3 regions of the Marinobacter sp. LV10R510-11A genome follow, and region 3 is predicted to be linked to each of the others. Evidence: predicted binding sites of a transcription regulator. Region 3 holds the regulator's gene; each other region holds the start of a gene.
What was found. Region 3 encodes FliA, which starts transcription of late flagellar genes. Its sites were predicted from a motif close to CTAAAGTTTNNNNNNNNNNNGCCGNTAA; they were not measured.

Region 1: the regulator FliA is predicted to act here: its motif matches at 2,354-2,381, upstream of CPH80_RS20370 (methyl-accepting chemotaxis protein).
Region 2: the regulator FliA is predicted to act here: its motif matches at 3,578-3,605, upstream of CPH80_RS23120 (flagellin).

The regions. Positions count from the first base shown of each region.
Region 1 is NZ_LT907980.1:4,213,514-4,218,826, forward strand. Features, by position in the region: gene CPH80_RS20360 (hypothetical protein) at 1-49, shown strand, start outside; gene CPH80_RS20365 (PhoX family protein) at 246-2,276, shown strand; gene CPH80_RS20370 (methyl-accepting chemotaxis protein) at 2,515-4,155, shown strand; gene CPH80_RS20375 (DUF4870 family protein) at 4,227-4,598, shown strand; gene CPH80_RS20380 (MFS transporter) at 4,623-5,313, opposite strand, start outside.
Region 2 is NZ_LT907980.1:156,609-161,921, forward strand. Features, by position in the region: gene CPH80_RS00950 (plasmid pRiA4b ORF-3 family protein) at 1-281, shown strand, start outside; gene CPH80_RS23115 (flagellin) at 368-2,260, opposite strand; gene CPH80_RS00965 (hypothetical protein) at 2,872-3,465, shown strand; gene CPH80_RS23120 (flagellin) at 3,694-5,313, shown strand, end outside.
Region 3 is NZ_LT907980.1:354,890-360,202, forward strand. Features, by position in the region: gene flhA (flagellar biosynthesis protein FlhA) at 1-574, shown strand, start outside; gene flhF (flagellar biosynthesis protein FlhF) at 635-1,954, shown strand; gene CPH80_RS01810 (MinD/ParA family protein) at 2,027-2,839, shown strand; gene CPH80_RS01815 (RNA polymerase sigma factor FliA) at 2,869-3,612, shown strand; gene cheY (chemotaxis response regulator CheY) at 3,638-4,021, shown strand; gene CPH80_RS01825 (protein phosphatase CheZ) at 4,042-4,827, shown strand; gene CPH80_RS01830 (chemotaxis protein CheA) at 4,845-5,313, shown strand, end outside.

The sequences.
Region 1 (5,313 bases), 580 kb from region 3:
TGAAGCCGGCGACTCCATTGAAGAAGGCTACGACGAAGTGACCGACTAACAGTCGCTTTTTTGCTCCGGCGCGTTTTACTTGCGTCGGAGCACTTCTATTAGTGTGAGTTAAAACCGTTAGTCTTTTTCAGAAAAGATTAACGGTTTTGTCTTTTTACTGTCCCCGCATTGTCATGTCTCCTGCCGACACTGTCACTTCGACAACATCCGTATGTTGATCAGCGAAAGACAGAGAGAGACATAACATGGCCAAGCACAACCTTGATTCCAACTACCTGGATCCCGATTACGAACCCGTCGTGAACCACTCCGGAAACCGAGTGTTCCACGAGGTGCTGGCGGCGCGAATGCAGCGCCGTACTCTGATGAAAGGCGGCGTGGGCGCGGCCTTGGCCAGCATCATGGGTGTTGGCCTTGCCGGCTGTGGAAGCGACAGCAAGGGTGATAACGGCAGTGAGGGCACAGACCCTGATGTCGATAATACGAATGCAACCGATCTTGGTTTTGAAGCGATAGCCGTATCCACTGCAAACAACGTCGTTGTACCCGCGGGATACTCCGCAAAAGCCTTTTTGCCTTGGGGAACACCGATTACCGGCTCCTATCCAGCATTCAGGGCAGACGCTTCCAACTCGGGGGCGGATCAGGAACAGCAGGTAGGCATGCACCACGATGGCATGCACTTTTTCCCGATTGATTTCAAAGCTGGCGGCAATCGCTCTGACGAAGGGCTGCTGGTAATGAACCATGAGTATATTAATCAGGCTGCTCTGCATCCCGAAGGACCAACCTATAACTCGAATGGCATGCGCCCGACCGATGAAGTGCGTAAGGAAGTAGCCGCTCACGGCGTATCTGTGGTTCACATAAAGCAAGACAGCGCGGGTACCTGGGACATTGTATTCGGAAGCCCCTTCAACCGCCGGGTTACTGGGAATACGGATATGGATATCCGTGGACCGGTTCGCGGTTACCACAAGCTCGCGACCCGGTTCAGCCATAATGGCACCCAGACCCGGGGCACGTTGAATAACTGCTCTATGGGCCCAACCCCGTGGGGAACCTACCTCGCGGCGGAAGAAAACTGGCACGGTTACTTTGCAAACAGCGCGCAAACGCAGCCACGGGAACAGACTCGCCATGGCGTTGGCAGTTCAACTCGCTACGACTGGGAACTTGCTGAAGGCGGGGACGACCAGTACGTTCGGTTCAACATCACGCCCACGGCACAGAGCGCTGGGGAGGACTACCGTAATGAGACCAACACCTTTGGGTACATGGTAGAAATCGATCCGTTTACGCCAGAGAGCAAACCTCAGAAGCGCACGGCTTTGGGCCGGTTTGGGCACGAGGGCGTAATCTTTGCGCCGGTAGAGGAAGGCAAACCCGTTGTCTGTTACTCCGGTGACGATTCGCGCTTTGAATATATCTACAAATTTGTATCCTCAAGGCCTTATTACGCAGCAACTGCCAGCGGCTATTTGCTGGATGAAGGCACCTTGTATGTCGCGCGTTTTAATGAGGACGGATCTGGCGACTGGCTGCCTTTGACCCTTGATGACCCGGCCTTTGCGGCCAGTGTGGAAACGGCACAGGGTTCATTGGTGGGTGATGTGCAGTTTGAGGGTTTTGAAAATCAGGCGGATGTTCTTCTGAATACACGCCTGGCAGCCGATATCGCAGGAGCGACTCCTATGGATCGCCCGGAGTGGGGAGCGGTTGACCCGAACACAGGTGAGGTCTATTTCACCCTGACCAACAACTCCAAGCGCACGGAAGAACAGGTTGATGCTGCGAACCCCAATGCAGAAAACCGCACGGGCCACATTATTCGCTGGAGCGAAGGCGACAACGATTTCGCCGCAACTGGGTTCCAGTGGGATATCTTTGTGTTTGCTGGAACGCAGGGAACAGAAACGGTGGCGGATGGCGAAGTTGTTGTATCGCTGACTGACGACAACATCTTCAATAGCCCGGATGGCTTGTGGTTTGACTACAATGGCCGCCTCTGGATCCAGACAGATGGCTCTGATGCGCCACCGTATCAGAACAACATGATGCTCGCGGCCAACCCCAAAACCCGGGATATTAGGCGCTTCTTCGTGGGGCCGCAGGGCTGTGAGGTAACCGGAGTTGTAACCACGCCGGATGTTAGAACCATGTTTGTAAATATCCAGCATCCCAAAAAAGACTGGCCCTTTGGTAACGAAGGCGACCACCCCCGAGACGCAACCGTCATCGTTACCCGCGACGACAAGGGTGTGATTGGCGCCTGAGCTTTAGGCTAGCCTTGCAGAAAACCGTAAACCTGGTGGCCTGATCATAAAGGGGCATCGGGTTTGCGGTTTTTTTGTTTAAGAATCGCTCAACCTGGCCGTTAAGTTAGGTAAATCTACTTAAGTATAAGTTATTAATCCGCTTCAACTCTCTAGTCTCTAAACTGGCTGGATAACCGTTTGGCTATCAGACATAACAAAAACTACGAGCAGAAATGATAACAACAACGAGGTTTTTATGGGGTTGCTTGATCGCGTAACGGTTTTTTGGGGCAGCGCAATTGCAATTGTTCTTGCGGTTGCCAGTGTGTTGGTGGCGCCCTTGTTAGGTCTGGATCCGGCATCACTGTCTATCGGTCTGGTCATTGGCCTTGTGGCTGCGGCAGCGTTCCTGATTGTGAGGGTTCTGGAGCCAGTTGATCGCGGGCTGGACGGGTTGAATAATGGAACGCTGGACGAAAATCACCCTCTACGATCCAAGTGTGAGCAGCTGCTTGCCGACGCACGATCAGGCAGGGCGTTGGTAGAGGCACTTTCTGGAAGTGCTGATAAAAATGCCATTTCTGCTGCGCAGGTTTCCTACGCTGCAGACCAGCTCAAATTACAGCTGGATCTTCAGGTTCAGGAAACCGCACAAATGGCCGATTACGCGGGACAGATTACCGAAACCGTAAGGGAATCCTCACAACAAGCTAGCGATGCTGCCACCATGGCCTTGCAGAACCGGCAAGCCAGCACCGAGGGGCGCGAGGCACTCACCACAGCGATTGACAGCATACGCGTAGTGCATCAGCAATCAGGGGAAAACCTGCGTCTGATCCAGGAGCTTAATGACAAATCGAACAAAATTCAGGGGGTGACCACCACCATTCAAGGCATTGCAGAGCAGACGAACCTGCTGGCGCTTAATGCGGCCATTGAAGCCGCCCGGGCCGGAGATCAGGGGCGAGGCTTTGCAGTGGTTGCTGATGAAGTCCGGCAACTGGCTGGTCGCACCGCTCAAGCGACTGGCGAAGTAGCGAAAACGCTGCAGGAGGTTCGTTCCGATACCGCATTGATCGTTACCCGTATTGAAGATCTTGCCCGCAGCGTTGAGGAGGGCCTTGCGTCGGTAGAAACCGTAGGAGAGCGGCTTGATCAGATACGTGACCAGTCTGATCGCGTTCAGCAACAAATCGCCCGTATTGCGGAGATTGATCAAAACAACGAAGTCAGCCTGACTCACGTATTCTCGGCTATCGAAACCGTAAGGGACCAGATCTCTGAAAGCGATACCAGTGTTGTTTCGCTGGCGGAGCAGGCAGCCACACTGATGGAGCTTGCAGAAGTGGCTAATGCGGCGTTCGCACGGAACAGTGGCTCCAGCTATCACAGATTCTTCTACGATCAGGCGCGCGCTGGGGCAGAGCAGATCGGCCAGATCTTTGGGCAGGCCATCCGCGATGGCAAACTGACTGAAAATGCCCTGTTCGATAAATCGAGAAAGCCCATCCCCAACACCCAGCCCACTAAGTATTCAAGCAGCTTTGACGCCTTTACTGATCGGTTTTTGCCAGTGGTTCAGGAGAAAGTGAAGAGCTCGCACGCGGCTCTGGTGTTTGCGATTGTGGCGGCGCCGGATGGCTATATTCCGACCCACAATCAGGAATTTGCTCACGCGCCTACCGGCGATGCTGAGGCGGATCTTGTGCGCAGCCGTAGCAAGCGGCTGTTTAATGATCGCACGGGAATCCGATGCGGAAGCCACACTGAGGATATGCTGCTGCAAACCTATCGCCGAGATACAGGCGAAATAATGCACGATCTCTCTGTTCCAGTTTATGTGAATGGCCGGCAATGGGGTGGCTTCCGGCTTGGATACCGTCCGGACAATCACTGATCGTGCGCGCGGGAAGTCAGCGCCAAGGCCTGTGTTAGACTTTAGGCTCATATTGAAAAAGGAGATGTGCCTTGGCTGACTCGGATTTCATTCCTGCCGACGCTCAAGCGAACGAGTTATCACGCCGCGCCGATCCCGCGCGAAACCTCGCCGTGGTGGTTTATATCCTTCAGGGGCTGTCGTTTTTTCTGGGGGGTATCACCGGGCTGGTTGGCGTGATAATCAATTACGTAAAGCAGGATGATGTTCGCGGCACCTGGGTGGAGCCGCACTTTCGCTGGCAGATCCGCACCTTCTGGATAGGGTTGTTGTGGACGGTTATTGGTGTTGTGACCACCTTTCTGATTGTCGGGTGGTTCATTCTTCTGGGCATCTCGATCTGGGTGATCTACCGAATTGTAAAAGGCGCCCTGGCGCTGAATGATGGCAAGGCACCTGTCTGAAGTATCTGCCCGACGGCTGGCGTGTCAGTCGTCGGTCACCTCTTTTAATCGAAGGGCACTAAAGGTTCCGGCTAGCCCCATCAGCCCGAGCACCAGAATAACAGCGGCGTCTGATATCAGTGAGATCAGCGCAGTGAAGCCGCCCGTAGCAAGCAGTAAGAAGCCGATGACGGTGTTGCTGACGGCCGTATAGTCTGTGCGTTTGTTCCCTCCCGCCATATCCACCAGATAGGTTTTTCGGCCCAGCCTTACACCCGCATGGGCAATGCTAAGCACAAAGAAAGCCAGAGGATAAAACCAGCCGTTGCCTAAGCCTGTGCCAGCAAACATGGCAGTAAGACCAACAGCCAAGCACACCGCGCTGGCGATAGCTGCGCCGCGAATCATTACCCGGCGGCTCGACGAATCAGCCATCCAGCCCCAGAAACTGGCGGATACGGAGCTCGCTAGACTACTAGCCAAAAGAAACACACCAAGCATTAAAGCCGTATCCGATTCTTTCTGCGCCAGCACCACAAAGTACGGAGAGGCGAGAGCCGAGCATAGCAGTAGTGCGCGAGTAATAACAAAATGACGAAAAGGCGCGTCGTCGCGCAGCAACGATAGGCTTTTGAAGGCTTCATTGATGGCATTGCCACCACCGCCGGTTTCACCTTCGTGCTCCTTCACGCCCGCAAACAGGAACCCTGCAATAACCCAAAGTGCGGCCGCCAGT
Region 2 (5,313 bases), 200 kb from region 3:
GCTTCTGGCTGCTGTCAGAAAAGGGTGGCCAATGGCTGCCGGTTCAGGAATACCTGGCCGATATGCTCAAAGCCTTTCCACAGTTGCCTCTTGCTGCCTATCCCATGCCCTATGCGAGCGAGGAAGACCAAGTGAGGTGGGTGTTGAGTTCCAGAATGCTGATCCTTTACCGGATACTTGGGCTGATAGAGTTGAATCCGGAACAGACCCTGTTTCGCGAGGAAGATAAGCAGATGATGCGGCGGACGGCGTTGTTTGAGGGGATGTTTGTGAGGGTGTGATGTCTTTGGGGAAGCCCTATGAATTCGGTGTGGTTAAACAAAACAACCGAGCGCTTGGCCCGGTTGTTTGTGGTTCCGTGCTTCTTTTAACCCTGCAGTAACTGCAGAACCTGCTGTGGCCGGGCATTAGCCTGAGCCAGTACAGAAAGGCCAGCCTGCTGAAGCACCTGGGTGCGCGCCAGTTCGGCGGATTCCGCCGCAAAGTCCGCATCGCGGATTCGGCTGTTGGCGGCTGAGAGGTTTTCTGAGGTTGTTGCCAGGTTTGCGATGGTGGACTCGAAGCGATTCTGGACTGCACCGAGTTCGGCGCGGAAGCCGTTGATGGTATCGATGGCGAGATCAACTGCGATCATGGCAATATCGGCGCCCTTCGAAGTTGAAATGTCGATATCGTTCATCGATTTCGTGTCATTTTCGACCGATGCAACCATAGACTGAACGGTCTCTGTTGCAGGGTCAAACGTCCCATTTCCATCAAAGTCCGTTTGAATATTGACGGTAAACGGTTCGCCAAATTGCGTTGAAAATATAATCTCATCGTTGTTAGCGTTGAGATTGGCATTAATGCCTGTTTCGTTTGATTTGGAATTAATCTGGCTAACGATGTCGTTAAGAGATGTCATTTTTTCAAAGGAATAGAGCTCTCCGTTGATATCGACATTAACGTCGTAAGCTTTGCCATCAGTGAATTGGTCAGCCAGTGTTATATCGGGTGCGGCGGTCAGGGTATCCGGGGTATTGCCTGAGACGAGCTTTCCTAGATCCTCATTCCCAACAAATTGAATATCGCCCAATGTGATCGCATCTCCGGCGGCAGCCGCTGCGACCTGCACAGCACCACCACTTTCACTAAACGTAAGTCCGCCAGGATTGTTGCCAGCCCCAGAGAGAGAGCTGTTAATAGCCGCGAACTGAGCGGCAGCATTGTCGCCCTCTGCGATGTCCACCGTGACCGCTTGATCTACAACAGTGCCATCCGCAAGAGTTCCACCGACTGTAAACGTGAGAGTTCCCCCGCCCGTAGCACCTTCAATAGCTGTTGCATTCCCTACGGTGTAAGCGGGTTTAACTGCGTTATCAATTGCAGTCACACTTGCAATCGTTGGTTGAGTAATGCCATCCGCTAGCAGATTAAAATCCGCATCGATCGTTTCGTTATTGGCATTACTGAACGTCAACTCCCCGGTAGCATTATCGCCAGTGACTTTAATGCCCTCCAGTTTTGCAGCGGCATCGTCTACGTCGGCCAGAGCAGCCGCATCAATTTTATCTTGGATGGCGGTACCCAATGCTTGGGCACCGCCAGGGCCGGTGGCGGCAATAGTTAGGCTGACGCCATTCAGTTCGATGGTACCTCCAATATCTTCAGCGCCATCAAAAGCAAAGCTGGACACATCAAACCGTGTTGAGGATGCCTCGCCAGGGCCAACTACAAAACCACCAAGGCTGCTGGTTTCTTTCAGCACAGACCCGATCTGACTTCCACGAGAGTCAAGGCCACTTAGAGCGATGGTCTCTCCGGTGTTTGCTCCAACCTGAAAGGTTTGAGTTGCAAACGTGCCATCCAATACCTTGAGTCCGTTAAACGAGGTTTGGCTGGCAATCCGATTGATCTCTTCAATCCGCTGCTGTACCTCTTGGTTCAGCGCTTGCCTGTCAGAAATGCTGTTCGTAGCGTTGGCAGACTGCACCGCCAATTCACGAATGCGCTGCAGGTTGTTGGTGATCTCATTCATGGCCCCTTCAGCCGTTTGCGCCAAGGAAATGCCATCGTTTGCATTCCGCTGAGCCTGGTTAAGGCCGGAGATCTGGGATTGGAACCGTTCAGAAATCGCGAGGCCGGCGGCATCGTCTTTGGCGGAGTTGATGCGCAAGCCAGAAGACAAACGCTCCAGAGCCGTATTCGCCTGAGTCTGTGAAGCGTTCAAGTTACGCTGTGCGTTCAGTGAGGCAATGTTGGTGTTAATGACCTGAGGCATATCTAATCTCCCTACTCAGAGGTGCCGGGCCACGCTGCTCGTATAGATTTTGGCAGCATACCGGCAAAGAATCGTTAAATGACCGTTTGAGGGAGAGTAAAGCGAAGTGTGTGCCAGCTTTCCAAAAAATCCTATAAGTGTTTGTTTCTATGCAACTATGTTGAATGGGGAAAAGAGTATTGGAAAGCAGGTGCCAGTTTTTAGTCGCGTCAAACAGGAAATGGATTGCCGCTTTCTGTTATTTTTCGCTGACAAATAAATGCAAGTTGAAGTGTACGCCAGTTATCGTACAATGGAGGTATGATTTGGGTTTCAAGGATGTTAAAGCCAGTGTATTGGCGTGTTTGGATAGGGGAGCGGTCTTGCACGCTGAGAGAGCGAATATCGATATTAAAAACCTGCTTGCAACGGGTGAAGTTACGCTTGACGAAGTTGCAGCTGTGATCGGCAGGGCTCGCGGTACAGATTATCGTTGCAGCCCGCACCATACAGTCGCCAGCGTAGATGTTCATGTGATTAGAACTAGGTCGTACGGCGCGGATTGGTATATCAAGTGGTATTTTTTGGAACCTGACAGTGTCTTCATCAGCGTGCATCACTAAGGTGGCATTATGAAAATTTTCAAAGTTGGCGATTCAAAACAGGCCATCTGTGAGCATTGCGGCTCAATCCAGAATGCAACTTTCAGGTTGCGGGATGTGCCTTTAAGTGACGGCAGCGGAGTTGTAAAAAAGGCGCTAGTGGGTGTTTGCGATCAGTGCGACCAGGTGTGCCTGCTACCACATCAATCCACCCCAGCGATTAAGGCGCAGTTAGATGCTCAACGAAAAGCTGTAGAAAGCAGATTGCCGGCCCACATGCTGGACATCCTCAGTCTTGCAGCTTTTGAATTGGGCGGTACGTCGGATTTTGTACCGAGTTTGATGAAGTACTATATCCACAAGCTTGCCTATGATCCAAAAAAAGCCAGCAAGCTTCCGGCTCTTCTGAAAAGTGAGCTTGCACAGGGCAAGGCTGAAAAGCGGCTTTCCCTGAAAGGCCGGAAAATTACAGAAGACATTAACAAGCTCAAAACGACCGCGCATATCGAAAACACTACAGATTTGATAAAGAGCGTGATTCTGTTGATCAACGAAGAGGTGTTAATGGAGAGGCAGCCTGCCTCTATCCAGGAACTCAAAGGGATTTTTGCAGCGGTTGCGTAGCGTTGAACCACTACAATTCAGGAACGAAGCATGGTGTGAGGTTTCGGAGGAGGGGATTACCGCGGCGAGTGACTGGCGCTTACATTCCTTTACAAAAGCCTGATATTTTTTTCTAAAGGATCCGCAGGGGGCGCCGTTAAGAGAAATAACAGGGCGGCGCTCCAAACCAAAAAGAGAACGCCAGACCTCTTCCATGAAATAACGACTTACAGTCGAAGGAGAATCACCATGGCTCTCGGAATCAACACCAACGTAGCCTCACTAATGGCCCAAAACCAGCTGACCAAGTCTCAGGGCATGAACGATCAGGCGCTGGAGCGTTTGTCTTCTGGTCTGCGAATTAACTCGGCCAAAGACGATGCGGCTGGTCTGGCGATCTCTACTCGTTTTCAGTCACAGATTTCCGGTTTGAACGTTGCAACTCGTAACTCGAACGACGGCATTTCTCTGGCGCAAACCGCTGAGGGTGCACTCGACGAGATCACCAACAACCTGCAGCGTATACGGGAACTGTCGGTTCAGTCTGCTAACGCAACCAACAGTGATTCAGACCGCGACGCTCTGAACAACGAAGTGGATCAGCGTATTCAGGAAGTTAACCGCATTGCCAGCCAAACGTCCTTTAACGGGCTGAAAGTCCTTGATGGTACCTTTGGCACTCAAGCTTTTCAGGTGGGTGCTAACGCCGGTGAAACCATTTCAGTTGATGGCCTGAATTCCAAAGGCAGCGAGCTGGGAGCCACTATTTCCCAGACCAGCGGGCTGTCTACAGACGTGCTAGGTGCCGGTGATGCGGGCGAGACGCTTCTGGATATTTCATCCCTGGATTTGACGGATACGGTCACTGTTGCAGGCACGGTGGGAGCTGGAGCAACGGATCTCAGTGGCGTGACTAGCGACTATTCAGCAGGTACCCCAAGCCCTGCAGCCGCTTTGGCTGATGCCCTCCAAGTTGAGATCCGAAAAGAAACTGGTCTCGATCAGGCAACCGTCACTGCTTCAGATGATGGGAACTCGCTGACTATCAGCAATCCGACAACCACAGCCGTGGATTTAAGTGGTTTTTCGATCACGGATGCGTCAGGTGATCAAATCACTGAAACTGGCAGCATCTCTACGCTGGCACAAACCACACCTGCAAGCGTTGGTGTCGATCTTTCGAACCTGGCAAAAAAAGATGATGGCGTTACAGGCAGCTTCGACATCATCGGGAGTGGTGGTGCAACGGAAACTATAAGCTTCTCGTTATCCGCTGGAACAAATGATCCGGCTGCCATTGTCGCGGAGATCAATAGCCAACTCGGGAGTGCGGCTGAGGGAGCTATAGGTTCCGACTTGACGGTTCAGGAAGACACCAACGACATTCAGTTCACAAATGCCAATGCCGGCGGTACTACGTACGATATTACAAACTTCACAATCAGCGATGGCGGAACCCCAGATAAATCTGTTGGAAGTAGCTTGAGCTCTTTGAAAGCGGCTGAGGACGTAACTATTGCCACAAAGTTTGAGGCAGGTGATACCGTTTCTTTTAGCCTGAATGTGGGGGGCACAGCTTTTGACGTCGATGACGCAAGTAGCCTTCGGGACGTCGTAGCGCAGGTTAATGCTGAAACGAAGAATACCGGTGTTTCAGGATTCCTGAGTGCTGAGGGTGACGAGATTGTGTTTGCGTCAGCCAAGGGCGAGAGCTTTACAGCTTCGATCACTACCGATATTGACGACAACGCGGCGACTGTTGAGGTCAACCAGAACGTTACCACGGATGCGAGCTCAGATATATCGCTCAACAGTCTGGATATCAGCACCCGTGGTGGTTCTGATGAGGCGCTGGTGGCGATTGATTTT
Region 3 (5,313 bases):
ATGGCTGGATCAGCTGGAAAAAGCTTCGCCTAAGCTGGCGGAAGAGCTGGTGCCAACCACGATGTCCATCAGCCTGCTGTTGAAGGTGCTGCAGAACCTGCTCAAAGAAGAGGTGCCCATTCGGGATATGCGCTCCATTGCCGAAGCCATGGTGAACGTGCACCCCAAGAGTCAGGACCCAAGGCTGCTGACCACTGTGGCGCGTCAGGCGCTGCGACGGATGATTATTCAGAGCATCTGTGGCAGTGATCCGGAGATACCTGTTATTACCTTAGATCCAGATCTGGAACAGTTATTGCTTAAGTCTGTTCAGCAGAGTCAACAATCTGGCGGCCAGGAGGATATAGGCATGGTTCTGGAGCCGAATATGGTGGAAAAGCTGCAGCGCTCTCTGCAAGACAGCGTTCAGCGCCAGGAAGTGCTTGGTAAACCCGCCATCCTGCTGGTATCTGGCCCCTTAAGGCCGGTGCTCGCAAAGTTTGCAAGTTTCGGTGTGGAGCGGCTGCACGTGCTCTCCTACCAGGAAATACCGGATAACAAGCAAATTACGATCGTGGCGTCCGTGGGCCAATAAGCACGCGGATGAAAGAACGGACAGCGCGGGTACAGCGTTGCCGGTGGAGGATGCAATATCATGAAAGTGAAACGTTTTTTTGCCAAAAGCATGGCCCAAGCACTGAAGCAAGTCAGTGAACAGATGGGTCCCGATGCTGTCATCCTTTCTAACCGCCGGGTAGACGATGGCGTTGAAATTGTTACGGCACTGGATTATGACGAAAATATGGCGCGGCAGAGTCTGGGCGAGGAGGCCAGCGAAGCCACCAATGGTGCTCGCCTTGCTGAAATGCAGGCAGAGCGTCACCGCCGGCTGGAAGATGAGCTAAGCCGCTCCCGTTCCCGCATTCGTGACGTGCGCGAAAATCGGGCCGAGCGAAGCCAGGGCTATTCTGAAGCGTCATTTGCAGATTTGCACCAAGCGGTGAATGGCAGTTTTGATGAGCCGGTTTCTTCTGGCGTCAGCAGTCATACAGACTATTCCGATGAGCTTGCTCGCATGCGTGCAGAAATCAGCTCATTGCGGGATCTCATGAGTGGCCAGCATAGTGAGCCAGCAAAAACCGGCGTCAGTGCGGTTCAGCAACGGCTAGCAGAACGGTTGCAAGAGTTTGGCCTGAGCTCGGAGTTGGCAGGCTCGCTTTCCCGTCGCCACAAGGGCGGAAAGCTGGATGATGGCTGGAAACAGTCCTTGAAAATGCTCGTCACCGGCTTACGCACGCCCCACCAAGAGTGGCTAGACGAAGGCGGTGTTTATGCGTTGGTCGGCCCCACGGGTTCCGGCAAGACCACCACAATTGGCAAGCTGGCCGCCCGTTATGTACTGAAGTACGGCGCCGATTCCGTGGCACTGGTCACCACAGACCGTTACCGGGTTGCGGCGCATGAGCAGCTTTTCGTGTTTGGTCGCATTCTGAACGTACCAGTTCGGGTGGTGGACGAAAGCAACACCCTGGATGATATTCTTGATGAGTTGTCGGACCGCCATCTGGTACTAATTGATACGGCAGGGCTAACCAGTTCTGACAAAGGCTATCAGGAGCAGCTGACAGAGCTGGCCCGCAGTCACCACAACGTGCGCACGCACCTAGTAGTTTCCGCAACCAGCCAGCCGCGTATTATGAAATCCGTCTGGCATTGCTATAAGATGGCTAATCTAACGGGCTGCGTGATAACGAAAATTGACGAAGGCCTAACTCTAGGCGAATCTCTGGGCTTTGTGATGGAAACCGGGTTGCCGGTGGCTTATTACACAGATGGGCAGAAGATCCCGGGAGATCTGCATCATGCTGAAGCTGTTCCGCTTGTACGCTTGGCGGTCGAGCGCCTGAAAATGCTTCAGCAACAGGCAGCTGCACAGAGAGTGCCTGGCACAGAGCGCCCGCGCGAAATGGCCTAAGGCTCTGAATATCGAAGTTATACCCGGCTATAAATGAAATCCGGCTAAACGTGGCAAGAGATAATAAATAGTATGAGCAAAGCACATCCGGTACAGGTAATAGCGGTTTCCGGCGGCAAAGGCGGGGTTGGCAAGAGTAATATTTCGGTCAACCTTGGCATCGCTCTGGCCCAGAAGGGTCGTCGTGTTGTTTTGCTCGATGCCGACCTTGGTCTTGGTAACCTTGATGTGCTGCTTGGCGTCACGGCTAACAACACCCTGCAGGATGTCCTAGCGGGCAAATGCGATCTCAGGGACGTTCTGGTGGATGGGCCGTGTGGCATCAAGATTGTTCCGGCTTCGTCCGGCACTCAGCGTATGACTCAGCTCAGCTCCATGGAACACGCGGGGCTGATCAACGCGTTCAGCGAACTGGGTGATCAAATCGATGTGTTGATTGTAGATACCGCTGCCGGTATTTCAGAGTCGGTTGTGAGCTTTCTGCGGGCCTCTCAAGAACTGCTGCTGGTGGTTTGCGATGAGCCAACATCCATTACCGACGCCTACGCCCTCATTAAATTGATGAATCGTGACTACGGCACCCACCGCTTCCGCATCCTTGCCAACCAGGTGGGCAATGAGCAGGAAGGCCGCCATCTATTTGAAAAACTTACCCGAGTGACTGAGCGCTTCCTAGATGTGGCATTACAGTATGTGGGTATGGTGCCTTACGACGAAGCTGTGAAGAAAGCGGTTCAGCGCCAGAGGGCGGTGCTGGATGCTTATCCCCGGGCCAAAGCCTCACTTGCGATCAAAGCGTTGGCTGACAAGGTTGAGAGCTGGCCGCTGCCTTCATCTCCCCGCGGACACTTAGAGTTTTTTGTGGAGCGGCTCGTCGAAGTCTGAAACGGATCCCGTCAAACAAAACCGGATGCATGACATTGGCGAAAAACCTGGGAATCTACCACCAGTCAGGCGTGAAAAGTCCCTCAGAGCTCATTGAGACGCACGCGCTCCTGGTCAAGAAAATTGCGCTCCATCTTTTGGCGCGGCTGCCGGCTTCGGTACAGCTAGACGACCTAATGCAGGCTGGAATGATCGGGCTGCTAGAAGCCGCCCAACGCTACAGCGCAACCAAAGGCGCAACCTTTGAAACCTATGCTGGCATACGCATTCGTGGTGCCATGGTGGATGAAATTCGTAAAGGCGACTGGGTCCCACGCTCCGTTCACCGGAATGCACGTCGTGTAGCCCGCGCTATCAAGGCTGTTGAGGATCGCGAAGGCCGTGAAGCCCAGGACGTAGAAGTGGCCGAAGAGCTCGACATGGAGCTTTCTGAATACCATGCCACTCTGTCCGATACTAACAGTGGGCGACTTTTTAGCCTTGATGAGCTCAATGAATCCGGAGAGCTGCCGATACAAGAATTAGAGACCAGTGATAATCCGTTGGATGACCTGTCTTCTGATGCATTTAGAAGCAGTCTAGCTGCCGCAATAGAGCAGCTTCCAGAGCGGGAAAAGCTTGTACTGAGCTTGTATTACCAGGAAGAACTGAACCTCAAGGAAATTGGCGCAGTGCTTGGCGTCAGTGAAAGCAGAGTCAGCCAGATACACAGCCAAGCGGCGTTGCGGCTGCGTGGCCGGCTTTCGGAATGGCGCAACGAAACTGACAGCTAACGGATGTTACTAACTGGAGGTCCCTTTGGACAAGAACATGAAAATTCTCATTGTGGACGACTTCTCCACAATGCGACGGATTATTAAGAACCTGCTCCGTGATCTGGGCTTCACCAACGTTGATGAAGCGGATGACGGCAATACCGCTTTGCCCATGCTTAAAAGCGGTAAGTACGATTTCTTGGTGACAGATTGGAACATGCCCGGAATGTCCGGTTTTGATCTGCTCAAAGCGGTGCGGGCTGATGAAAATCTGAAAACCCTCCCTGTCTTGATGGTTACCGCCGAAGCCAAACGCGATCAGATTGTGGCCGCTGCTCAAGCTGGCGTGAATGGCTATGTTGTAAAGCCTTTTACGGCCGCCGTTCTCAAAGATAAAATCGAGAAAATCTTTGAGCGAATCCAGTAAACAGCTATCGGACGGCTCGTATGAGTGATGACAAGAAAGACCACCGAGGTCTTGAGACAGAGGTAACTGAAAAGCTCCGGCAGCAGGCTGCAGAGCTCGTGAAAAGCGTTGAAAGCGGGGATTATGCCCGCTCCATGAGCCTGATCAATGAGCTGAGCGACGTCAGAGACCAAAGTCTTTATCGCGAAGTTGGCCGCCTGACCCGAACACTGCATGAGGCAATCCGCAACTTCCAGATAGTTCCGCGCAGCCAAGAGCAGAAAGAAGTTTTGTCGGTGATGACAGACGCGTCAGACAGGTTGGCATACGTTGTTCAAATGACTGGCCAGGCTGCCAATCGCACCATGGATCTGGTTGAAGAAAGCATGCCACTGGCCCACGTAGTGCGCGACGAAGCGACTTCATTAAGGGAAGAATGGCAGCGCCTGCGTCGTCGCGAGATGCAGCCAGCTGAATTCCGTGAACTTTATGGGCGTATCGACGCGTTTTTTCTGAGCGTCACTAAGGATGCGGACACTATTTACAGCAGCCTGTCCGAGATTCTGTTGGCGCAGGATTTCCAAGATCTGACAGGCCAAGTGATTCAGCGCGTTACTGCGCTGGTAAAAGAAGTGGAAGAGCAGATGCTCAGCCTAGTGGTCATGGCCAGCCATGTTGATCAGCTCACCGGCACGGTGCATCAGATTGATAGCCACGAAGTGTCTGCCGAGCAGGGTGTAGGGCCTCAGATGAAGGCTGAAGAGCGTGAAGATGTAGTCTCGGGACAAAACGACGTAGACGACCTGTTGTCCAGTCTCGGTTTCTGAATATATGAGGTTAACCCATGGCGTTTGATGCCGATGATGAGATCCTGCAGGACTTCCTTGTAGAAGCCGGGGAGATTATCGAGAAGCTGTCTGAACAGCTTGTTGATCTTGAACAACATCCGGATGACAGCGATCTGCTGAACGCCATATTTCGTGGGTTTCATACCGTAAAGGGTGGAGCAGGCTTTCTGCAGCTGGATGCGCTGGTTAGCTGCTGCCATTCAGCCGAGAACGTGTTCGACATCCTGCGCAATCATAAGCGTGCGGTGGATTCGGAGCTAATGGACGTTGTTCTGGAAGTTCTGGATCACGTGAAGGCTATGTTTGATCAGGTGCGTACTGGTGAAGAGCTTGTCGCCGCGCCTGACGAGTTGATTGCCGCATTAGATGCCCTTGCCCAGCCCCAGGCTGCCGCCGCTGAACCTACCGACACCCCTGAGCCAAGTGAAGATGCTCAGGACGGCGGCGATATTACCGACGACGAAT